One region of the Paenalcaligenes sp. Me131 genome, then DNA from elsewhere that is predicted to be linked to it. Evidence: predicted binding sites of a transcription regulator. Region 1 holds the regulator's gene; each other region holds the start of a gene.
The links. Region 1 encodes LexA, which represses DNA repair genes until DNA is damaged. Its sites were predicted from a motif close to ACTGTATNNNNATACAGT; they were not measured.
Positions count from the first base shown of each region.

Region 2: a site for LexA is predicted at 3,851-3,868, ahead of ACLPHM_RS01435 (LexA family protein). Genes of this name have one in related genera too.
Region 3: a site for LexA is predicted at 3,866-3,883, ahead of recA (recombinase RecA). Genes of this name have one in related genera too.

Region 1 is NZ_JBKQGY010000001.1:1,037,343-1,045,452, reverse strand. It holds gene lon (endopeptidase La) at 1-1,791, shown strand, start outside; gene lexA (transcriptional repressor LexA) at 1,860-2,513, opposite strand; gene uvrB (excinuclease ABC subunit UvrB) at 2,652-4,679, shown strand; gene iscR (Fe-S cluster assembly transcriptional regulator IscR) at 4,827-5,345, shown strand; gene ACLPHM_RS04950 (IscS subfamily cysteine desulfurase) at 5,347-6,540, shown strand; gene ACLPHM_RS04945 (iron-sulfur cluster assembly scaffold protein) at 6,557-6,940, shown strand; gene ACLPHM_RS04940 (HesB/IscA family protein) at 6,949-7,269, shown strand; gene lysS (lysine--tRNA ligase) at 7,363-8,110, opposite strand, start outside.
Region 2 is NZ_JBKQGY010000001.1:292,440-300,549, forward strand. It holds gene ACLPHM_RS01405 (hypothetical protein) at 1-69, opposite strand, end outside; gene ACLPHM_RS01410 (hypothetical protein) at 279-536, opposite strand; gene ACLPHM_RS01415 (hypothetical protein) at 637-813, opposite strand; gene ACLPHM_RS01420 (DUF5339 family protein) at 1,296-1,577, opposite strand; gene ACLPHM_RS01425 (hypothetical protein) at 1,714-2,052, opposite strand; gene ACLPHM_RS01430 (Y-family DNA polymerase) at 2,137-3,444, opposite strand; gene ACLPHM_RS01435 (LexA family protein) at 3,414-3,791, opposite strand; tRNA gene ACLPHM_RS01440 (tRNA-Ile) at 4,058-4,134, opposite strand; gene ACLPHM_RS01445 (magnesium and cobalt transport protein CorA) at 4,285-5,277, shown strand; gene ACLPHM_RS01450 (hypothetical protein) at 5,741-6,274, opposite strand; gene hglS (2-oxoadipate dioxygenase/decarboxylase HglS) at 6,396-7,790, opposite strand; gene ACLPHM_RS01460 (2-aminoadipate transaminase) at 7,835-8,110, opposite strand, start outside.
Region 3 is NZ_JBKQGY010000001.1:314,474-322,583, reverse strand. It holds gene metE (5-methyltetrahydropteroyltriglutamate--homocysteine S-methyltransferase) at 1-1,139, opposite strand, end outside; gene ACLPHM_RS01530 (LysR family transcriptional regulator) at 1,276-2,205, shown strand; gene recX (recombination regulator RecX) at 2,202-2,732, opposite strand; gene recA (recombinase RecA) at 2,732-3,820, opposite strand; gene ACLPHM_RS01515 (recombination-associated protein RdgC) at 4,177-5,079, shown strand; gene ACLPHM_RS01510 (aspartate carbamoyltransferase) at 5,133-6,425, opposite strand; gene ACLPHM_RS01505 (hypothetical protein) at 6,608-7,198, opposite strand; gene pbpC (penicillin-binding protein 1C) at 7,276-8,110, opposite strand, start outside.

The DNA of each region.
Region 1 (8,110 bases):
GGCCGCGTGAAGAAACAGATGGAAAAAAGCCAGCGTGACTACTACCTGAATGAGCAAGTAAAAGCCATTCAGAAAGAGTTGGGCGAGGGCGAAGAAGGTGCTGATCTAGAAGAACTGGAAAAACGCATCGAAGAAGCCAAGCTGCCTAAAGAAGCACAGAAGAAAGCGGAAGCTGAACTGAAAAAACTGAAGCTAATGTCGCCTATGTCGGCAGAAGCTACTGTGGTGCGTAACTATCTGGATACCCTAGTGGGTATGCCATGGCGCAAGAAGAGCCGTATCAGCAATTCGCTGGTAAATGCTCAAGAAGTGCTGGATAGTGATCACTTCGGTCTGGAAAAAGTGAAAGAACGTATTGTTGAATACTTAGCGGTTCAACAACGTGTGAGCAAACTGAAATCACCTATCTTGTGTTTGGTAGGGCCTCCAGGCGTGGGTAAGACCTCGCTGGGTCAGTCTATTGCGCGCGCAACCAACCGCAAGTACGTACGTATGGCGCTGGGTGGTGTACGTGACGAGGCCGAGATTCGCGGTCACCGTCGTACCTACATTGGCTCCATGCCAGGTAAAGTGCTGCAGAACATGTCCAAAGTGGGCGTGCGTAACCCGCTGTTCCTGCTGGATGAAATCGACAAGTTGGGTATGGATTTCCGTGGCGATCCGTCATCGGCATTGCTTGAAGTGCTAGATCCAGAACAAAACCACACCTTCCAAGATCACTACTTGGAAGTAGACTTCGATTTGTCCGACGTAATGTTTGTGGCCACCAGCAATACGCTGAATATTCCACCGGCGCTGTTAGACCGTATGGAAGTGATTCGTTTGTCTGGTTATACCGAAGACGAAAAAGTACGCATTGCGTTTGACCACTTGATTCCTAAGTTGGTGAAACACAATGGTGTGAAAGACGGTGAGTTGGAAGTTACCGAAGACGCTGTGCGCGACATGATTCGCTACTACACACGCGAAGCTGGTGTGCGTTCGCTAGAACGTGAAATCAGCAAAATCTGCCGTAAGGTAGTGCGTAAGTTCTTGGAAGCAGCGAAGTCGAATGCTAAACCAACAACGGTAGTGGTGAATTCCGAGAACCTAGAAGAGTTCTTGGGTGTACGTCGCTATACCTTTGGCGTGGCGGAAACCGAGAACAAGGTAGGCCAAGTGACTGGTTTGGCATGGACTGAAGTGGGTGGCGATTTGCTCACCATCGAAGTTGCTGACATGCCAGGTAAAGGCAACGTACAGCGTACGGGTTCTATTGGTGACGTGATGAAAGAGTCGGTGGAAGCCGCTCGTACGGTAGTTCGCTCGCGTGCTCAGAAGTGGGGTATTCCTGACACTACTTTTGAGAAACGTGACTTGCACGTGCACTTCCCTGATGGTGCTACACCTAAGGATGGTCCATCTGCAGGTATTGCGATCACCACAGCCATTGTGTCGTCGTTGACCGGTATTCCTATCCGTGCTGATGTTGCCATGACAGGTGAGATCACACTGCGTGGTGAGGTGCTGGAAATTGGTGGTTTGAAAGAGAAACTGCTGGCAGCACTGCGTGGTGGTATCAAAACCGTCATGATTCCTGAGCAAAACGTGAAGGATTTGGCTGAGATTCCAGACAACGTTAAAAACCACTTGGAGATTATTCCAGTGCGTTGGATCGATAGAGTGCTGGAAGTGGCGTTAGAAAAAATGCCTGTGCCATTAAGCGATGAAGAAGTTGCCAGACTGGCAGCGGAAGCCGCTGTTGCTAACAAAGCAGTGAGCAGTGCAGGTGGTTTGAGTACGACGCACTAAGCTTGGTGTCAAAATAAAAACAGCCCAGTTAGTACTGGGCTGTTTTTTTATCGCGATAAAACCAATAATCAGTGTATGGGTGTATTGCGGATCAGGCCTACAGCAATACCTTCTACGCTGAAGTTGTCTTCGTCGGACACAGGTATAGGCTCGAAGTCTGGGTTTTCGGGCATCAGGTTAATGGTTTTACCTTCGATGTGCAGACGCTTAACGGTCACATCGTCACCCAGGCGGGCCACAATCACTTGGCCATGGCGAGCTTCGGTAGTTTTTTTGACGGCAAGCAAGTCGCCTTCCAAAATGCCGATGTCACGCATACTAAGGCCGCGTACGCGCAGCAAGTAATCGGGTGTTTGGCTAAACAGGTTAGGGGCAACACCAATTTCTTGTTCTACATGAGCACTAGCCAGAATAGGGCTACCGGCAGCTACTCTACCAATGATGGGGAGCTGCAAGTTGTTGCTGGCGATATCGTGGTCGTTGGCGGCTGCAGGCAGGGTAGAGTCGTCTTGTACAAGACGAATACCACGCGATGCACCAGCGGTTAATTCGATGGCGCCTTTTTTTGCCAAGGCCTTAAGGTGATCTTCGGCAGCATTGGCCGACCTGAAGCCCAACGTCTGAGCGATTTCGGCTCTGGTGGGAGGGAAACCGGTGCGCTGTATCTCTTGACGGATGATATCAAGCACCTGTTGTTGCCTGATGGTAAGTTTGACGGCCATGATATATTGATGCTGTTTATTTATACAGCAATGATTTTGCGTTAAAATACAAGAAAAATCAAGCCGTATGGGCCTTTGGGCTGATCTAGGCACATTTTTATGCCGGCTGTTTCTTTAGGACTTCGTGTCACCTATCTTATGTCAGAGTTTGCTCCGCGTTTTGTCAGTTTCCCCGATAGCCCCTTTTCGCTGTACGAGCCGTACCCGCCAGCGGGTGATCAGCCTGCGGCTATTGAAAAGCTGGTAGAGGGGTTAGACGATGGTTTGATGTACCAGACTCTTCTGGGGGTGACTGGGTCGGGCAAGACCTACACCATGGCAAACGTCATTGCTCGTACGGGCAGGCCAGCCATCGTGATGGCGCCAAACAAAACCTTGGCGGCGCAGTTGTACGCCGAGATGCGCGAGTTCTTCCCGCGTAATGCGGTGGAATACTTCGTGTCGTACTACGATTACTATCAGCCTGAAGCGTACGTACCCTCACGCGATATGTTTATCGAGAAAGACTCCTCGATTAACGAGCACATAGAACAGATGCGTTTGTCAGCCACTAAAAGCTTGTTAGAGCGTCGCGACACCATCATTGTGGCGTCGGTGTCCAGTATCTACGGTATTGGTAACCCCGGCGATTATCACTCGATGGTGCTGACCTTGCGCGTAGGGGATACGGTGCCTAGGCAAGAGTTATTAGCACGCTTGGTGGCGATGCAGTATGAGCGTAACGATGCTGACTTTGCGCGGGGTATTTTCCGGGCTAGGGGTGAGGTCATTGATGTGTTCCCTGCCGAGAACGCGGAGCAAGCGCTACGCATCACCATGTTTGATGATGAAATCGAGTCTTTGGCGTTATTTGATCCGCTGACAGGCAAGATCCAGCAAGATGTACGTCGCTATACCGTGTTCCCCGGGTCGCACTTTGTGACACCGCGCGAAACGATTTTGCGCGCGATGGAAACCATCAAAGACGAACTGCGTGAACGAGTGGATCAGTTTGTGAAAGCTGGCGAATTAGTCGAAGCTCAACGCATAGAACAGCGCACACGTTTTGATTTGGAAATGATGAACGAACTGGGGTTTTGCAAAGGCATTGAGAACTACTCCAGACACTTATCGGGTGCAGCGCCGGGTGATCCTCCGCCTACCTTGATCGACTACCTACCTAAAGACGCCTTGATGTTTATCGATGAAAGTCACGTCACCATGGGGCAGATAGGCGGTATGTATAGGGGGGACCGCTCGCGTAAACAAACGCTGGTGCAGTTTGGTTTCCGCTTGCCATCGGCGCTGGATAACCGCCCGCTGAAGCTAGAAGAATTCGAGCAGCGCATGCCGCAAACGGTGTTTGTGTCGGCAACGCCTGCAGCCTACGAGCAAGAGCATGCAGATGCGGTAGTAGAGCAGGTGGTGCGTCCTACAGGCTTGGTAGATCCGTTAGTAGAGGTGCGTCCAGCGACGACGCAGGTGGATGACCTACTGGGCGAGATTAAACTGCGTGTGGCTGCTCAAGAAAGGATTTTAGTCACCACGCTGACCAAACGTATGTCGGAAGACTTAACCGACTATTTGGCTGAAAACGGTGTGCGGGTGCGTTACTTACACTCTGACATTGATACGGTAGAGCGCGTGGAAATTATCCGCGACCTGCGTTTGGGTATGTTTGATGTGTTAGTGGGCATTAACTTACTACGTGAGGGCTTGGATATCCCAGAGGTCTCTTTAGTCGCCATTCTGGATGCCGATAAAGAGGGCTTCTTGCGCTCCGAGCGCAGTTTGATTCAGACTATTGGTAGGGCAGCGCGTAACCTAAATGGTCACGCTATTTTGTATGCAGACAGAATTACAGATTCTATGCATAAAGCGATGAGCGAAACAGAGCGCCGTCGTGAAAAACAAGTGGCGTTTAACCTAGAGCACGGTATTACAGCACGTGGTGTGAATAAAGCAGTGCGCGACCTGATTGATGGTGTGTCAGCAGCACCAGTGGTTGAGACTGAGTACAGTATTATCGGTAGCGATGTGCTGGGTGACGAGAAAAAGCTAGCCAAAGAAATCAAACGTCTAGAAAAACAAATGATGGATCATGCGAAAAACCTAGAGTTTGAACAGGCGGCTAAAGCGCGTGATCAGTTGCGTCAGTTGAAAGAAAAAGCACTATTGGGGCTGTAAAGTATTCGCGTTGTTTTCACGGTACGAAATGGTGTATTGTGTTGTGGGAAAACCCTTATTTTTGACGGTGTTGTTTGCTATACTGGACTAAATCAGTCGGGTATAAACAGCCACAATAGTGCCCGCCATAAGCTGAGGAGTTTCAGTATGCGTTTGACGACAAAGGGCCGCTTTGCTGTAACGGCCATGATAGATCTGGCGTTACGACAACAAAGTGGGCCAGTCACTTTGGCTAAAATTAGTGAGCGTCAGCATATTTCGTTGTCGTATCTAGAGCAGTTGTTTGGAAAGCTGCGCCGCCATGAATTGGTGGAAAGCACGCGTGGGCCTGGCGGTGGTTATTCACTGGCTAGGCTGGCTAGATACATTACGGTTGCCGACATTATTTTCGCGGTAGACGAACCGGTTGATGCTACAAACTGCAAGGGCAAAGGCAATTGCAAGTTGGGTGCTGGTGGTGGCCGAGGTCAGTGCATGACACATGATCTGTGGGCCAACCTAAGCCGTAAAATGGTGGATTACCTAGATTCAGTGTCGCTACAAGATTTAGTAGACCAGCAGCGTTTGCGTCAGCTAGAAGAAGCGGCTCATAACGACGAGGAAGTCATTTCAGTGCAAAAAACTAGCACACCCGTAGCCTCCAGTGTTTTCAACTTTGGTGGCTGACGTGCAGAAACAATCTAGACCACTGTATTTGGATTATGCCGCTACCACACCTTTGGATGGGCGTGTGTTAGAGCAAATGATGTACTGGTTGCAAGACGGTTTTGGTAACGCGGCGTCCAGCAGCCATAGCTATGGCTGGGATGCAGAAGAGGCCGTTGAACGCGCGCGCGCGCAGGTAGCAAACGCTATAGGTGCGCAGGCACGCGATATTGTGTGGACATCGGGTGCGACCGAATCTGATAACTTGGCCATCAAAGGGGTGGCGCAGGCTTATCAGCACAAAGGTAAACACCTGATTACCCTGCAAACCGAGCACAAGGCGGTGTTAGACACCTGCCATGCTTTAGAACAGCAAGGTTTTGAAGTGGACTACCTGCCGGTGCAGGCAGATGGTTTGCTGGATTTGGAATTACTACGCCAGCATTTGCGACCAGATACGACGTTGTTCAGTGTCATGTTGGTGAACAACGAAATTGGTGTGGTGCAAGATGTGGCGGCTATTTCCGCGTTGTGCCATGAAAACGGTACGTTGTTGCATGTGGATGCGGCTCAAGCTGTAGGTAAGCTACCTATAGATGTAGATGCCATGGGCATCGATTTATTGTCTATGTCAGCACACAAGGTGTATGGCCCCAAAGGTATGGGGGCGCTGTATGTACGTCGTAAACCGCGTGTACGTGTAGAGGCGCAAATGCATGGTGGTGGGCACGAACGTGGTATGCGTTCTGGCACGTTGGCGACGCATCAAATTGTAGGCATGGGTGCTGCATTTGAGTTGGCTGAGCAACTACGCGAAGAAGAGTGCGCACGCATACAGCAATTGCATCAGCAGTTGTTGCAGGGGTTGCAGTCCATCCCCAATATCTACATTAATGGTTCGTTGTCTCAGCGCGTGCCTCACAACCTCAGTGTGAGCTTTGATGGGGTAGAGGGCGAAGCCCTGATGATGGATTTATCGGGTTTGGCGTTATCCAGCGGTTCAGCCTGTACATCCGCCAGTTTGGAGCCTTCTTTTGTGTTGAAGGCGCTGGGACGTACCGATCAACAAGCACATAGCTCGTTGCGAATTTCCTTAGGGCGTCAGACCACAAAAGAAGATGTAGACACTACCATTGCGGCCATACGCCACAGTGTAGAGCGTTTGCGTAATTTGTCTCCCTTCTGGGAACACGAGCAAAGCAGCTCGTTGGTGTAGTAGGTAAAGGGATATCATGCGGTATAACGCGCAGGTAGAGTCATATTTCAAACAGCCCGAACATGCTGGGGTGCTCGCAATTACGGCAGCAAAAACAGGCAGTGCTTTGGCGGGTTCGGTGCAAGAAGGTGCGGCAATTAGGCTGTCGCTAGGTTTGGATGAAAACGGTGTCATCCAGCAGGCTAGGTTTCAAGCCTATGGTTGTGGTGTCACGATTGCTGCGGCAGAATATGCCTGTAGATGGGCAGAGGGTAAGCGTGTAGAGCAATTGGCATCGTTGACCAGTGCTGAGCTTATGCAGGCCTTGGATTTGCCAGCAGTGAAGTTGCACAGCACTATTTTGGCTGTAGAAGTGCTACGCGATGCGGCGAGCAAACTTGTACCGTCACAGGATGAATGAGGTAAAACATGGCGATTACATTAACTGAAAACGCGGCTAAACACATTAACCATCATTTGACTAAAAATGATGCGCAAGCAATGCGTTTGAGTGTGCGATTAACGGGCTGCTCTGGCATGGCCTATAAATGGGACTACGTGAGCGAGGGTAAAGAGGGTGATCAGATCTTCTCTGAGCACGGCATTACCATGTATGTGGATCCCAAGGCCTTGCCTTTCATCGATGGTACGGAAATCGATTTCGTACGTGAAGGCTTAAGCAGCAGCTTTAAATTTAACAATCCTAATGAGGCAGCGAGTTGCGGCTGCGGTGAGTCGTTCACTGTCTAATCAGTAGTTAGGTACTAAAAAAAGGCTCAATGTGTACACATTGAGCCTTTTTTGTTGCAGCCAACCCGTAGCGGGTTGGCTTGCAAGCGGGTATTACTCGCGACGTAGGTGTGGGAACAAAATCACGTCACGGATGCTTGGGCTGTTTGTTAGCAGCATCACCAAACGGTCAATACCAATACCGCAACCACCTGTAGGAGGCATACCGTATTCCAATGCACGAATGTAGTCGGCATCGTAGTACATGGCTTCTTCGTCACCAGCATCTTTAGCAGCTACTTGAGCTTGGAAGCGTTGTGCTTGGTCTTCGGGGTCATTCAACTCCGAGAAGCCGTTAGCAATTTCGCGGCCGGTGATGAACAGTTCAAAACGCTCGGTAATGCCTGCTTCGGAGTCCGATGCACGAGCCAATGGCGACACTTCTACTGGGTAGTCGATGATGTAAGTAGGGTTCCATAGTTTGGACTCGGCTACTTCTTCAAACAGTGCCAGTTGCAATGCACCCAGACCTGCGTTAGACAGTGGTGGGTTGCTTACGTCTACTTTCAGGCGTTTCAGCTCAGTACGCAAGAAGTCTATGTCTTGCAGTTGGCTTTCTTGGTAACCTTCGGCGTACTTCTGAATGGCTTGGATAATGGTCAAACGCTCAAAGGGTTTGCTTAAATCCAGCTCTTGGTCTTGGTACGTCAATACGGCTGTGCCGTGTGCAGCAATTGCTGCGTTACGGATCAGTTCTTCGGTGAAGTCCATCAACCAGCGGTAGTCGGTGTAAGCCGCGTAGAACTCCATCATGGTGAACTCAGGGTTGTGGCGTGGGCTCACCCCTTCGTTACGGAAGTTG
Region 2 (8,110 bases), 740 kb from region 1:
GTTGAATACTCTCATGGTTTCCCTTTGGCCATCTACGCGACGCGCTGATAGCATGATTTTTTTGGACACGTAGCACCTTAGGGATGTATAGAGTCATCGCATTGCCCACGCCCCTTGTACTAGCCTTTTCTACGGTATTGCACTGAAGCAGGCGTTATTATCGCTCTTTCGTTTTAACGCAGTGGTATCTTTACACCGCGACACAGAAGGCGAAGTTTGTGAGATATTTGTGGCGGGATGTATCGCACCTAGCAGGCTAGGGGCACGGCCAAAATCAATCATGCAGGCGAGTCAGGTTTCTCTTTGTTTTTCGCCCTGAAATAGGCCGTAATAGTAATGGAGTACCCCAGCATTCTCATCTCATCCTGAATGTTGCAAATACGCTTAGGATTCGTGATGTGTTGTTCTCTGCAATATTCCTGAACTTCATTAGCGAGAGTGGTATTGGCAGAAAGGTTAGTAGAGAAAATGGCATTCTCTATATCGTGAGGGGCTAAAGAAGCGGGCTTGTGATAGTAGTTTCTATTGATAGACATAAGATTTCCTATTTCAGGTTTCCTGCACATTGCCGTGGCATTACTGCGTGTCTACTAGCACCTAAATCTCAGCATAATTGTTGTTAGGGTTACGAAAAGGCTATGGGTTAGGGGCACTGTTTTGCGAACGAGCTTTGCCGTTTAACACCACCATAATGCATGCTTTTCTAGACTCGGCATCGCATTGTTTGACGCGTTTAATCGCGTCGAGTCGGTCGAAACTATTGACCTCATAGCGGCGTAAGCGTCCATTTTCTCGTCTAAAGTAAACGTTCATAGGGGCTCCATAAAGGTGGGTGAGTAGCCAGTGGGCTTAGGTATACGCAGCGAGCAACCACGCGGAAAGGTCTAGCTTGTACACGTTCATCAGGTGTTTATGTTCTTTTTAGCCATCACCGCGTGTAGACCTACCAGCCTTCTTGCTTATTATTTTTACGTGTTTTTGTCAGGGCTGAGTGCTAAGCGTAGCAATGCATGTGCCGTATACGTACAGCCTGATAGTGACTATGACTTATACCGCTTCTTCATTACCAGAGTAAACGTTTTTTAAGCATTAACTCTTTGTTTTTAATCAAATACGGCTGGCTGAAATGTTAGGTATTGATAAGCTAGTAATGCGAACACATGACGGTGCTGAATCCGCATTGCTGTGAACGAGTCCCCCCGCGTTTTCACGCAGGGAAAGAGGGGGGGCACAAGCACAGTGCTGTCTATAGGGGTGAAGCAAAATGCGAGACAGAATAAAGAGGCAGAGACCGTTTATTTGGACTGCTGCATTTTTCGATACTCTCGTAGCTCTTCTGCTTCTCGCGCACAGAGGCGATCTTGCTCCGCATTGGGTAGCGAGGCGTAGTGCTGTTTAGCCTCATGATAGACGGCCATGATTTCCTCGGCCTCACCCTTAGTTGCCTCATGAGACTCTAGTTTTTTAACGAAGCTATCTATGGCTGCATAGTAATCTTGGCAGATAGGCGTGAGCCCGTTAGAAAAGGCAGTGGATGACATGGACAAGGCAACAGCGGCGAACAGTATTTTCTTCATGATGGCCTTTAGGGTAGAGAGTAAAAGCGGCATTGGATAAGCAGAGCGTGGATTGACTTGGGGTAGAGGCCTTATGCTCTGCTGTGGATGCCTTCATTATAGCGAGTGTGATTTTTTGGACTGTTGGGGCACGCACTTAGCTATTGATTTGGCAGGTCAAGAGATCCTCGTCATTGATTGCCCATGTGTCATCTACGGTAATGGACACATTTTTAAGAATGCATGGGTCGTCATCCTCATCAATCAAGCGTACATCCCAGTGACCAGGCGCAACATCAGTGAGTGTCAGGCTATCACCGTGCTCTAGAACATCTTCGCCAAGGTAATCTTCCCCCCATTCATCTTGATTAGTAGGAGAGAAATAAATCTCGTAGATATCCCATGAGGATTGATTAATGAACTTTACCTCAGCAGCAGAGGCAGTGAGGGGGAGCAGCCCTGCCGCCATTGCCAGTGTTAATAAACGTTTTTTCATTATGTGTGGTGTCCTCTACGAGGGATGTAGGTCATTGGCGAGCATGCTATCACAGCAGTAGTGGGGAGTTGTTGAGCGATAACATTATCGCCATATTTCGATAATTTGTTTCCAGTCTGTGGTGCAGGCAGGCGTCATATATTTTTGACGTGTTTTCCATGGTGCATCATCCAGCCCTAAGGTTCTGGCAGGAGCAATCATGCCTCGACCAAAACGCAGATTAATGTCATCAATAACCTGCATCAGGTTAGAGGTGGTGCTTTGCTCTATAGGGTCGGCAATATCAAAGAGCGACCCTTGTATAGAGTGTGTTTGCACATTTTCTATATCCAAAAGACACACTCCCGCCTTGGTGTACTTGGCGCCTTGGCGATAAATGTGGTCTAGCGCTTTTAGCGCTGCCGCATTAAGTTCTGTGGTGCTGTTGGTCGCATGCAGTAAATTAAAAACCGTACTGCCTGAATAGTGGGGGCTATCACCAAACGAACTAGTACGTATAAAGAGCAGCAGCGATGAGGTTTTGGCGTTTTGAGCTCGTAACTTTACTGCCGCCGCCGTGGCAAAGGTCGATACAGCCTGAGCAAGGTCTTCTTTGGTGTAGACCGGGCTGCCAAATGATCTGGAGTACATGATTTGCTGCCGCTCTGCAGGTACTTCATCCCACGTTAAACAGGCATCGCCATGTAGCTCACGAGCGGTTTTCGCCAATACAATAGAAAACTTGTCGCGTATCACACGCCTATCTGCTTGGGCAAGATCAGCTGCCGTACGAATGTTCAGCTCAAGCAATTTCTTGCTCAGCCGGCGTCCAACGCCCCACACCTGATCAATGGGTACATGGCGAATGGCACGCATTAATTGTGGGCCATCCAGCATACTCAAATCACATACACCATCTAAGCGCGGTACATCTTTTGCCAGATGATTAGCGAGTTTGGCGAGGGTTCTGGTTGATCCTATGCCCACACAGGTAGGAATACCTACCCATTGTTTGACGCGTTTTCTAATGGCTTGCCCAAGCTCTCGGCCTGACTCTTGAATGCCGCTTAAATCAAGAAATGACTCATCAATAGAGTAGATTTCTTGGCGCGGTGAAAACTGACCAATCACATTCATCATGCGACGGCTTAGGTCTGCGTACAGACGAAAATTAGCAGACAGAGCAATTAACCCGTGCGACTGAGCCAAGTGTTTAATCTGGAACCAAGGGGCTCCCATTTTGATGCCTAAGTTTTTAGCCTCTGCAGTACGCGCGATGGCGCAACCGTCATTATTAGACAGTACGACGAGCGGTAGCCTTTCATAGGCTGGGTGCATGGCCCGCTCACATGAGCAGTAAAAACTGTTCCCGTCGATGAGGGCTATGCGTGTACGTGGTTTTTGAGTGTCCACGTGACGACTCCCCAGACAGATAACTCTTGCCCGTCTTTAAACTCAATATTGGGAAAGGCAGGGTTGGCGGCCAAGAGTTTCACATGCCCACGCTGCTGGTGGAGTTGCTTGATCGTAAACTCGCCATCTACCACCGCCAAAACAATATGCCCATGCCGTGGTTCTATAGAGCGATCAATCACCACGTAGTCACCATCATCAATACCCGCGTCGCGCATAGATGGCCCCCGCACACGCATAAAGTAGGTAGCGTCCGCTTGGTGAATCAGTAGATCAGTAATGCTGAGCGTCTTATGGTCGTAATCACCCGCAGGGCTAGGAAAGCCGCACTGCACGGTGCTGTTCATGATCCGCACGGGAGTTGAGTTGGGCGAAAGAGGGGCAGGCGAATCCATGTTTATTTTATGCTGTATAAATAAACAGTATTTTCGATGTTTATAGAGGCTTCGTCAATGGGGATGTAGCGGTTGTGTGGTGTGGAATAGAGTAGAGGTGTTGTGCTAGAGAGCGTAGCAAGTGATAGGTGCTTACTTATTGCTATTGTGCGGAGCAACCTACAGACGAAAAAAATGGCCTGCATTTCTGCAAGCCATTCATTTATCTGAGAAGTGTGTGGTGGGCCCAGCTGGACTTGAACCAGCGACCAACGGATTATGAGTCCGCTGCTCTAACCAACTGAGCTATAGGCCCACGACCTTCACAAGAGTGCAATTATGACATAAAGAAGGCCGCTTTGCCTAGTGAGTCTGACAAGGAAAAAAAACGCGGTTCAGCCTGTGTCTGGATGCGATTATCAATGCTATGGTGAAAGGCGTTAAAGGGCTGAGGAAAAGGATCACTATGGAGTCATCGGTCACGCCTGGGAGCGCTAAGAATGCAGCGTATTTGTATACGCAGCAAGGTGCGTATAAGCATGAGGATATGGACGCCCTACGCACGTTGTCACGCGCGGAGGGCGATGTGCTATGGGTAGTGTTGTCTGACCCGGCTGAGGAAGAGATTCAGAGGGTGTGCGCGGATCTTTCTATCTCTGAGTATGTGCAGCAAAGCATGCAGGAAAAGCACCGTCGCCCCAAACTGATTAGTCTTGAACAAGAAGGTTTTGTGGCGGTGATTACGTTGGAGCTGAAGTCCAAACGCCCTGTGTTTTCTGAAATGCAGCTAGTGATAGGGCGTAATGTGTTGATCACCGTCTGCAAAGGGCAAGATCTGCAGCATGAAAAACTCCATGAGCGGTTGTCGTCACTCACGAGCGCAGCTTTGCGTGGCAGCGATTATCTGGCGTTTGAGTGGTTGGACTTGGTGATGGATCACTATGTGCAAGCGCTGGATGTACTAGAGGTCGCGGTAGAGGCAATGGAGCAGCGGTTGTTGTTGCATGGCTTTCAGCGTAGTGATGTGCAAGGTATTTACCGTTTGCGCCGTGACTTGTTACGCATAGAGATGGTGGTTGCGCCACTAGCAGAAATCTGCCGACGTATGGCGCGTTTGGATTCGTCATTTATTGAATCCTCTAACCAAGCGTATTTTGCAGAGGTGTCGGATAGGGCTTCTCGTGTGACAGAGCTCATACACGCGTTGCGTGATGCATTGGCCTTTGCCTTTGAGGGTGGGCAGATGTTAGAGCAAATGAAGCAGACGGATACGGGGCGTAAGCTGGCATCGTGGGCGGCTATTTTGGCGGTCCCTACGGCTATTGCTGGTATCTATGGGATGAACTTCAAGTTTATGCCCGAGTTGGAATGGAGCTTTGGGTATCCGATGGTGCTGACGGGTATGGCGAGCTTGTGCGGGTTTCTGTATTACCGGTTCAAGAAAGCAGGTTGGTTGTAGAAGCGAGTTGTAGCAATTTTTTTTGTGACCACTGCACAAGCAGATAATTACTGACCAAAGAACCTCGTTTGTATGATTGATGCGTCTCACGGTAGTTTCTGCATGAGTTGTCCCCAAAGTTATGCACAGATTTTGGGGATATCTTTTGGCTTGACTTTTAAGGCTTATTGAAAATCGTTCAGTGCAATGTGAATGCTCAGTCACAAACTACCTAATGTTATTTGTTTATTTTTGTTTCTGAGCCAATAAATACTATTTAATCAAAGTCTTACATTGATTTTTAGGTGGTTTTGGAGACTTTTCTGACGTTATGCTGAATGTTTTTTGGGCGTTAATGTTTGAAGCCTAAAAGGCAAGATAAGCATAAGTAAAGACAAGGAAAATTTTGGTTTTAATCGTACTGAAACTGAAAGATATCCACTGTTTTTAAAATGTCAAGATGGAAATAACGAGGGGCTTGATCTTAGTCTATTGATTTGATTGTGGCTTCCACATCGATGACTGTACCGCGCGAGGTGGACTGGCTTTGTTGATGGGCTAAGAGCTGGCTAGCTATGTTGAAACATTCCTCTATGTGCTTGTGACCTACGCGTCGCAACACAATATAGCTTAGGCCAGACGCAGCCACTGACCCTAGTACAGGAATGTATTTACCGCCGTATTTGGTGGCCAGACTTTTCATGCCCATGCTTTGCAGCAAGCTCATGACGCGTTTGGGTGTGATGACTTTGCCTAATAAGCCAATGCTAAAGTTGGCCCCACCCACCACCAGTATTTTCTTTAACTCGGGGCTTAATGCTTCTACTTCTTCGGCGCTTAAGCCAAATTTTTCATTGATTTGCGGCAGTATTTGCAGCAATAGGGCAACGTCAGTACTAACGTCTAAGCCAGGGATAGGAACAACAGCGGCGGCAGCTGAAATCAATGCACGTTGGCTTACCAGCTTGCGGCAATCAGCACGTATTTGTTCGAGTTCGGCAAGGGATGTAGCGGCCATAAGAGTTCACTATATAAGGGCGCAGAAGGCCTGCACGTCTTAATAATGCTAGCAGAAATAGCTAGGTGATGGCGGCGGTTTTGTGGGGAAGGGCAGCTTCACGCTGCCCGTCCTGTTGGGGTTAGCGTTGTACGCCTAATGCGTGCAAACACTGCTCTAAAGAGCGTTCTGCAGTTTGTGCGTAAAGCTGCTGCTCATCAATCACCGATTGACCCAATTGAGATTCAAATATCTCTTGATTGGATAGTTGCGCGTAGCTGCTGTTAGCGCCATCACCCAGATTGGATTGGAAAATGCCTGCTGCACTGACGGGCAGAAAGTCTTCGTACACGATGGGGGATAAACGTACATCGCCCGCTTGTATCAACTGGGCAATAGAGGTGTTGGCGTCGTAGCTGCCTGCTTTGGCCAAACCTTTGGGGGTGGGCAGATAGTTGAAATACACCAAGTCGTTGTTGAACATCTGCTCCAACGTGTCGGGGAATTGCTCAAAGTGCTTCTGCATCAACGCGCTGTAAGTTTCTGCATTATGCTCGGCGGGGGCTTCACCTAGCTCTGCGCGAGCGGCATTGAGCAGGCGGTCATACAGTGCTCGGCCTTGGTGTGTGACAGCGGCGCCGCGTTGTTCGATTTCGCCGAAACGGGCGGTATGGCTACCTTGCTCGTTCGCGTCTTGGTCTGCAAAGCGCACGGGTTCATTCAATGCCTTGAAGCTGGTTTGGCGCAATAAAATAGGGTGTTGGCGTGTAGGCGGGCCTTCAATCACGGCTTTTGGCGTAATACCGTACTTAGGCATGCTTGCTTGTACAGAGTCTATGTCTAAGGTGCGCGGAGTCAGGTGATTGATATGCGGGCCTTTGAATGCCACTACGTCAGCAATAAGCCTGTGCTGGTCGTGCAAATCTTTGTATTGCGCACTAGATACTGTGGATTCGCCATGCCATCTAAAGGTTTTAATGGCTTCATTTACAAAGCGGGTGGCGTCTTCTGCACAGAGCCCACCGTCTTGTTCGCATTGTGCAATCAGTTGTAGCGCATCGGGGCTGAAGATTTGACGATTAGCCAAAATAGCGCGGGCTTCTTCACGCAAGGCGGCATCTTCAATTAACTCCAGACGCAGCAGCGAGGTGAATACGCGGAACGGGCTAACACGTAGCTCGTCTTCGTGCAGCGCACGAAAGGCTGTAGAGTGTACGGGCACGCCAGCCGGGGTTAGATCGTAGTAGCCCACGGGATGCATGCCCATGACCGCGAATAAACGGCCAATAGTGTGCAGTTCTTCAGGTGTGCCAACGCGAATCGCGCCATGGCGTTCTTCGTCCAAGCGTTCCAGCTCTTTAGCTTGCTGCAGGTTTTTACGCAGGTCTTGGTCGGCTTGCAAGGTGTTCTGGTTAATATCAGCCACCAGTTCCATCAGCGTACCGTAGAGTGGCACTTCGTCTTTGTACATGGCAGACATGGCGGCAGAAAATTGCGCACGGATCTGGCTAGGGCTTACAAAATTAGGGGATGTCATACAAGCTACTCCTTTGCGTGATGACGGCATAGATCAATAGGAAATCAGTGACATTCAGCCAAGCATTCACCCAGAATGCTCAGGCCTTTATCCAGCAGTTCAGGCTCAATGGTCAGAGGAGCCAACAGACGAATCACGTGACGTGAGTCGCCGCTAGGCATCAACAACAGACCGCGTTCGCGAGCGCGTTGCAGGACTTTTGCGAGTTCTTGTGTGCCGGGGCCACCTTGTGGGTTACGCAGTTCAATGCCGCGCATAGTGCCCACACCTGTTAGGCGTTTGATAACAGGTAGTTTTTGGGCTTCCCAGCGCTGATAGTG
Region 3 (8,110 bases), 720 kb from region 1:
TCAATGGTGGCGTCCACCTTGTTATCTACCAATGCACGCAGCCACTGCAACTCATCTAGCTTCTGTGTCGCAAACGACAACCAGCTATAGAGTTCAGCATCTAACGCATCCTCACCTTCCACATCCACAGGCACGTGCAACAGTGAGCATGACGGCGCTATCCAAAGCTTGTCTCCCAATTCTGCTTTGAGAGGCTTCAGTTGTTGCGCGGCTTTATCTAAATCGGTACGCCAAATATTGCGGCCATTAATAACGCCAACGGATAACACCTGTTCCGCTGATAACTGCTTACGTACAGCAGCGATTTGCTCTGGTGCTCGCACGGCATCAATATGCACGCCGTTAACAGGCAAACCTTGTAATACCGACACGTTATCGCGCAGGCCATCAAAGTACGTTGCCAACAGCACTTTTAAGCCACCTTGTTTCAAGTTGCTGTACACGCCTTTGAACTCATCACGCCATGCAGCAGGCAAATCCACAGCCAAGATGGGCTCATCAATTTGCACCCACTCTACGCCCAACGCCTGAATACGCGCTAAGACATCTTGGTACACCGGCAGCAACGCAGGCAACAAATCCAATTTTGCTGCATCCGTAGCGCCTTGGGTGTAGGCCTCACCTTTGGCCAACCACAACCAGGTTAACGGACCAGGAATCACAGGCTTCACGTTATAGCCTTCCGCCACAGCTTCGGCGATTTGCTCTAACAATGCAGTACGCGCCAAGCGGAAACTCTGGTTAGGCTGAATTTCAGGGACGATGTAGTGGTAGTTTGTATCAAACCACTTCGTCATTTCACACGCAGCCGCTGGCTTACCTTGTGGGGCACGACCACGCGCCATTCTAAACAAGGTATCTAGATCAACATCCGCTGTAGCAGCGTGTTCAAAACGTGCAGGAACAGCCCCCAACAAACACGTCCACTCCAAAATCTGGTCGTACCACGCAAAGTCACCTACGGGGATCAAATCCACACCCGCTGCTTTTTGCAGCGCCCAATGGCGGCTACGCAGCTCTTTACCTGTTTGCAATAAAGCGTCTTGTGGCAATTCGCCCGCCCAATACGCTTCTACAGCACGCTTCAGCTCACGCTGCTTACCAATGCGAGGAAAACCCAAGTTATGAATCACTGTCATCTTATGCCTACCGGAAATCGTATTTACAGGAAAAATTCGTCAACCCATGTATTGTGCCTGTACAATTAAATGAAAAAAAATCAAATACACCATTCTTAGAGTGAGTAATTTTCATATTTAATGTTTATGTGTTGCCATGCTTGAAATCCGTCATCTAGAAACCCTCAGCGCCATACGAGACACAGGAAGCTTGCAAGAGGCTGCTGAACGGCTTTATGTCACCCAGTCAGCACTATCGCACCAAATCCGTGACTTAGAAGTACGACTCAAGCTGAAGCTACTCAACCGCCGCACCCGCCCTGCCCGTCTTACTACAGCGGCATTGCGCATCATCGCCTTAGCGGACGACATACTGCCCCGCATTAAAAACACCGAACGTGAATTACAACGCTTATCTTCAGGGCGCACCGGCAGGCTACACGTCGCCATTGACTGCCACTCTTGTTTTCAGTGGTTAATGCCCGCGTTGGATAAGTTCAGACAAGACTGGCCTGATGTCAGCCTAGATTTATCGGCGGCCTTTTCCTTTGCCCCGTTACCAGCCCTGTTACGCGGCGACTTGGATGTGGTCATCACGTCGGACCCCAAAGACTTGCCTGGTGTTAATTACGTGCCGCTCTTTAGGTATGAATTGGTACTTGCCGTAAGCTCAGGCCACCCCTTAGCGCAATACCGCTATATAGAAGCCGCGCAATTAAGCGATCAAACCCTAATTAGCTACCCCGTGGAGCGCAACCGCTTAGATGTCTTCACGCAATTTCTTGACCCAGCCGGCATCGAACCATTGCATATACGGCAAGCCGAACTAACCCCCATGATCATGCAACTAGTGGCCAGCCACCGTGGCGTCACGGCACTGCCTAATTGGGCATTATCGGAGTTCACACATTCGGGGTGGCTACGCACCATTAAATTGGGTGAGCACGGTATATGGAGAAACCTGTACGCTGCACTGCGTGATGAAGACCACGACTCGGATTACATACAAGCGTTTTTAGAACAGGCACGCAAAACATGTTTTGCCACCTTGAATAATATTGAGGAAGCCTACCCAGTTAGTTTCTAGTAGTCTTCCAGATCAATATCGCCTGCTTTCACCGTATCTAGAATGCGATGCAAAGTACTTAAAGCAAAACCCCTGGACACCAGAAACCTAGCCTGTTTGGTATAGGCTTTTTGATCTTCAGGCAAACACCCAAACTTACGAAACCACACCTCTACGGCGCGCTCGAATTCGGTTTCACGCAACTCTTCGGTTAAGAGAGAGATGTCTTCTTGTGCCACACCACTTTGTTTTAATTCTTGTACGATGCGCAAGGTACCGTGCTTAGATGCACGTCGGTTTACTAAACTTTGCGCAAAGCGTGTGTTGGACAACCATTTTTCGCGCTCTAGTAAATCTAGCAGCGCTGTAATTTCGTCTTCATCTTGGCTGTAGCGTGACAGCTTACGCTGCAGCTCTAGCCTAGAATGCTCGCGCCGCGACAGTAAGTCTATGGCGCGTGCTTTCAGAGATGGCCCCTGAGGCGCTTTGCGTTGCTCACGCTCTACGCGCTCAGTAGGGTCCGTTTCGAACTCATCATCCCAAGACATTACTCGGCATCAGGCTCTGGTGTACCTTCAGACGCTTCTTCTGCTGTAGGCACGAACTCTGTCACGGCAACTTGTGCCACGCCAAACTTATCACGGACCTTGTTTTCGATCTCGATTGCCAAGGCGGGGTGCTCACGCAGGAAATCGCGGGCATTATCTTTACCCTGACCAATACGTGTGCTGCCGTAGCTGTACCATGCGCCTGCACGATCCAAGATACCAGCCTGTACACCCAAGTCGACGATTTCACCTTCACGGGAAATACCTGCGCCGTACATGATGTCGAACTCAGCTTGTTTGAAAGGTGGCGCTACTTTATTTTTCACCACTTTCACACGTGTTTCGTTACCGATCACTTCGTCGCCACGCTTGATAGAACCAATACGGCGTATATCCAGACGTACGGAGGAGTAGAACTTCAGCGCGTTACCACCAGTGGTGGTTTCGGGGTTACCGAACATCACGCCGATTTTCATACGGATCTGGTTAATGAAGATCACCATGCAGTTAGCACGTTTGATGGTCGCAGTCAGTTTACGCAGCGCTTGACTCATTAACCTCGCTTGCAGACCTGGCAACGCATCACCCATATCGCCTTCAATTTCGGCTTTAGGGGTTAAGGCAGCAACGGAGTCAACCACGATCAGATCAACAGAACCGGAGCGCACCAACGCTTCAGTAATTTCCAATGCTTGCTCGCCAGTATCTGGCTGAGAGATAAGCAAATCGCTCAGGTTTACACCCAGTTTGGAGGCGTACTGTACGTCTAGCGCGTGCTCGGCATCGACGAATGCACATGTACCGCCTAGCTTTTGCATTTCTGCAATCACTTGCAAGGTCAAGGTGGTTTTACCAGAGGACTCAGGACCGTAGACTTCGATAACGCGACCACGAGGCAAACCGCCTACGCCTAGCGCCAGATCCAAGCCCAATGAGCCGGTAGAGCAAACCTGAATATCGTGCTCAATCTGGTTATCGCCATAACGCATAACCGAGCCTTTGCCGAATTGTTTTTCGATTTGAGACAAGGCGGCTGCCAACGCTTTGGCGCGTTCTGCCGATACCGCTTTACTGCGCTTATCGTCCATGGGGTAATCCTTCAAAGAGAGGCATGAAATTCAAAAAATTATTATACTGTATAAATAAACAGATATCCAGTATTACACCACACCTAATTACGTAACTATTTTCTGTTGCAGCGTAACGCGCCTAAGCCGACCTGAATATGCGTTACGCTATATAAAGCCATACAGGATTGTACGTAAACGTCATGCAACCGTGCTACCTAGTCACAAAATCAGCCATTAAAACACAGGCCTGTACTTTATGCCTACGCTAGGACTTTTTCACCTGACAGCCATGCAAATGCGCGTACAATTCATTCATTCTACTCACCAACCTGCACCCATAGCAGGCATCACTTTTTCAACAAAGACACTTGCACATGTGGTTTAAAAATCTACGAATTTTCCGCCTCTCCCCCGAGTGGGACTACACTGCAGACACGCTAGAAGCAGCACTGCAAGAACATGCTTTTCAACCTGGCACTAGCCAAGACCCACTGAGCTTGGGTTGGGTTGCCCCCCGTGAAGGTGAAGGGCTGGTACACGCCCTGAACGATCAGTTTTTGATCTGCCTACGTAGCGAAAAGAAACTGCTGCCTAGCACCGTAATTAATCAGGTGGCTCGCGCCAAAGCTCGCGACATGGAAGCCGAACAAGGCTACAAACCAGGTCGCAAGCAAATGAGTGAAATTAAAGAGCAGGTCATCACTGAGTTGATGCCACGCGCTTTCAGCATTGCACGCGACACCCGCATCTGGATTGATACCAAAAACCTCTGGTTGGTAGTCGATGCAGCCTCGGCCGCAACCGGCGATGAAGTGATGGGTCTGTTGGCGAAAAGCCTGAACCCCTTCCCTGTCTTGCCGCTCTACACCGAGCTATCTCCTGGCGCGGCGATGACCTCTTGGCTGATCGAAGATGAAGCCCCTACTAATTTCAGTATCGACCAAGACACCGAGCTGCGCTCTACTAGCGAGAGCCGTGCCGTGGTTCGCTACGTGCGCCACAGCGCTGAGCCTGAGGAACTGCGCCGTCATATTGAGTCCGGCAAACAGTGCACGCGCTTGGCCCTCACATGGGATGATCGCATTTCTTTCGTTCTGACCGATGGCCTAGAACTAAAACGCGTTGCACCTCTGGATGTACTGAAAGAGCAAAACGAAGTATTGGCTGGTGATGAAGCAGAATTGTTTAATTCAGACATGACACTCATGACTGCTGAACTAACAAAGCTGTTTGATGACTTGCTGAATGCGCTGGGTGGCGAGAAAAAAGTAGTGTAAGCAACTACGCTCCCCGCATATAGAAAGGGCACCGTTTGGTGCCCTTTTGCTATTTAGTACATGCCGTGGAAGACAGCATCATCGGGACCCACATGTGAAGGTGGATTCCATGTCACGTCACGCATAGAGTGCTGTACTAAATTCTCTACCCCCAGCAATACCGCAAAGATTGCCATACGCACAGGAATACCGTTATCGGCTTGTCTGAAAATAGCCAGACGAGGGTCGTCGTTCAAATCTACGCTCAAATCATGAGCACCTTCACGGCTGTCACGTGGCAGCGGGTGCATCACGATCACGTTTTCATCGCAGTACTGATCAATCAACGCTTTGGATACTTGGAACTCTGCGGTGTAGCCTTCCAGTTGCTCATCCGAGAAACGCTCTTTCTGTACGCGGGTAGCGTAAATCACATCAGCGCCTTTCACATCAGCCAAATCGTGAGATTGCTCAATCACGTGATTACCTAGTTTGGCCACATGCTCAATGATCTCTTCTGGCATTTCCAAACCCAGCGGAGAAATCAGCGTGAATTTCAGACCACGATACAAAGCCAATAACTTCAGCAACGAGTGCACAGTACGGCCATATTTCAGGTCGCCCGTCATCACGATGTGTGCACCATCCAGCAATTTACCCAGACGAGAAAATTCCGTCAGAATGGTATACAAATCTAGCAATGCTTGGCTAGGGTGTTCACCCGCGCCATCACCACCGTTTACTACAGGAATATTGGTTGCGCGTGCAAACTCAGCCACCGAACCTTGCTCTGGGTGACGGATCACCATAGCGTCCACATAGCCGCTCATGACACGGCTGGTGTCATAGATAGATTCACCTTTGGCCATGGAGGAAAACGTAAAACCGGTGGTGTCACACACCGAGCCGCCCAAACGGCAGAATGCAGCCCCGAAGCTCACGCGAGTACGAGTACTGGCTTCAAAGAACAAGTTACCCAACACCGCGCCTTCTAATACACGCGACACTTTCTGGCGTCGCGCTATAGGCTGCATCAGGTCAGCGACTCGGAATAATTCTTCTACCGATTCACGACCGAACTGTTCTACAGACAGCAACTGATGTTTACCACCTACCGCAATGCGGTCACGCAATGGACCTGACTGTACGCTCTGCGCATACTTAGTCAGAAGCGTGTCGTTCTCTACGATTTCGGTCACGAAACGCAGCACCACTTCGGGCATAGAGCGAAACTCTTGCGAACCCTCTGGCAGTAGCCAGGTATCCAATGCACGGCGTTTTACACCAACACGCGCTGCAAACACATCTCGGGTTAGATTCAAACGACGCATTGCATCGCGCAAAAACACTTGTTGGGAAACAGCCATCATTCGCTCCATAGAACTATACGCAATGCGCACATTTTATAATCAAACCACGAAGGCGTATGAACTTTTTACATCATCCACGCTATTTTGTAGACGGAATCAAACAACGCGCATACAACAACGCCCCGGAAGTGCCTAGACACATTCCGGGGCGTTGCTCATAACACGCTATCTATAGCGTATTATTTTCTGGCAGGAGCCTGCGTTGGTGCAGGAGCCGCATCACCAGCGATGATACGCGCAGCCGTTACAGCGTTCTGTTCGCTACCAACCATGAATACCAGACGACCGCTGGTAATAGGCTCGGAGTAACCAGGAACAGCCAACAAGGTACCGTCTACCACCAATGCTAGGCGTTTGCCTGGGTTAGCAGAGGTCACGCGAGTCACGTTTGCAATTGCTTGTTCGCTCATATCCAGCGCCAACAAGCCTTCACCTGCTTCACTGCGGCCAGCTTCTACGCCGGTGAAGTCTTCCAATGCGAGAAAAGCTTCAGGCTCTAGATACAAACTGCTGTTTTCACCCACTTGTACTTCCGCCCAACCTTCTTGCGGTTTTGTGTCGGCAAGGAAAACCAATACTGGTGACAACATCTGCTGTGCATTTTGGTCTTGTGCCCCAGCAGGCTGCTGTGCAGGTGCTGTAGCTGTTGTTGGGGCTGCTGTTGTGCTAGCAGCATCCGCATCCGTTTTTTGCGGTACGGTTTGGCACGCAGCCAAAGCCAACAAACCAATTGGAGCAAGGGTACGGCTCATCCAGAGCTTCGCGGACATGGCTTTTCCTCTCAAAGTAAATATATGTCGGGAGTGTAGCAGCATACTACGTTACCTAACATGATTAAATGTTAATTCTAATTAATAGTCGCACGAACCTGCAGCGTTACGCTATCGTGCACTACGCCCTTTTCATCTACCAATTCCACCGTAATTTTACCCGGTTGTACAGCCCACCATGCTTCGCTACCTTCTGCATAGGGCTGGCCATTTACACGCCAATACAATTGACCGCTGCCAGTGGCGCGTAACGGCAACAATTGATGCTGTCGTGGAATGTCTGGGTCAAACGCCAAAATGCTGCCAGTGGTCGGTGACACGATACGTGCTCGCCCCTGTTGCTGCACCGTTGCATTCTTTGTAGCTAAACGTATCAACTCTTGTTCAGTACCTGACACGAAGTACTCGGTACGATCTGCCTCAGGTACACCTTCATAATGCACCACACGCGCCACGACATTCTCAGGTATAACAGGCGCTACGGATAACGCATTATCGTGCAAGGTGCGCATCATCCTGTGCCATATAGGCGCTGCCCCCGTAACCCCGGATACATTGCGCATGGGCGAGCCATCGCTGTTGCCTACCCATACGCCTACGGTATAGCGATCACTAAACCCTATCGCCCAGTTATCACGCATGTCTTTACTGGTACCGGTTTTGACTGCTGCCCAGAATGGCAAACTCAATGCACTGTCCAACCCAAAGGTGTAAGACCTTGCCTGCCTATCCGCTAGGATATCTGCCACAATCCAAGACGCATCTGCATCCAGCACGCTTTGGCACGCCGCAGGCTCCGCTGTCTCGCTTGGCACAAATTGCGGCGGACTGTAGCAACCGCCATTGGCTAATGCCCTGTAGGCATTGGTTAACGACAACAAATCAATGTCAGCACTGCCCAGAGCCAAACTA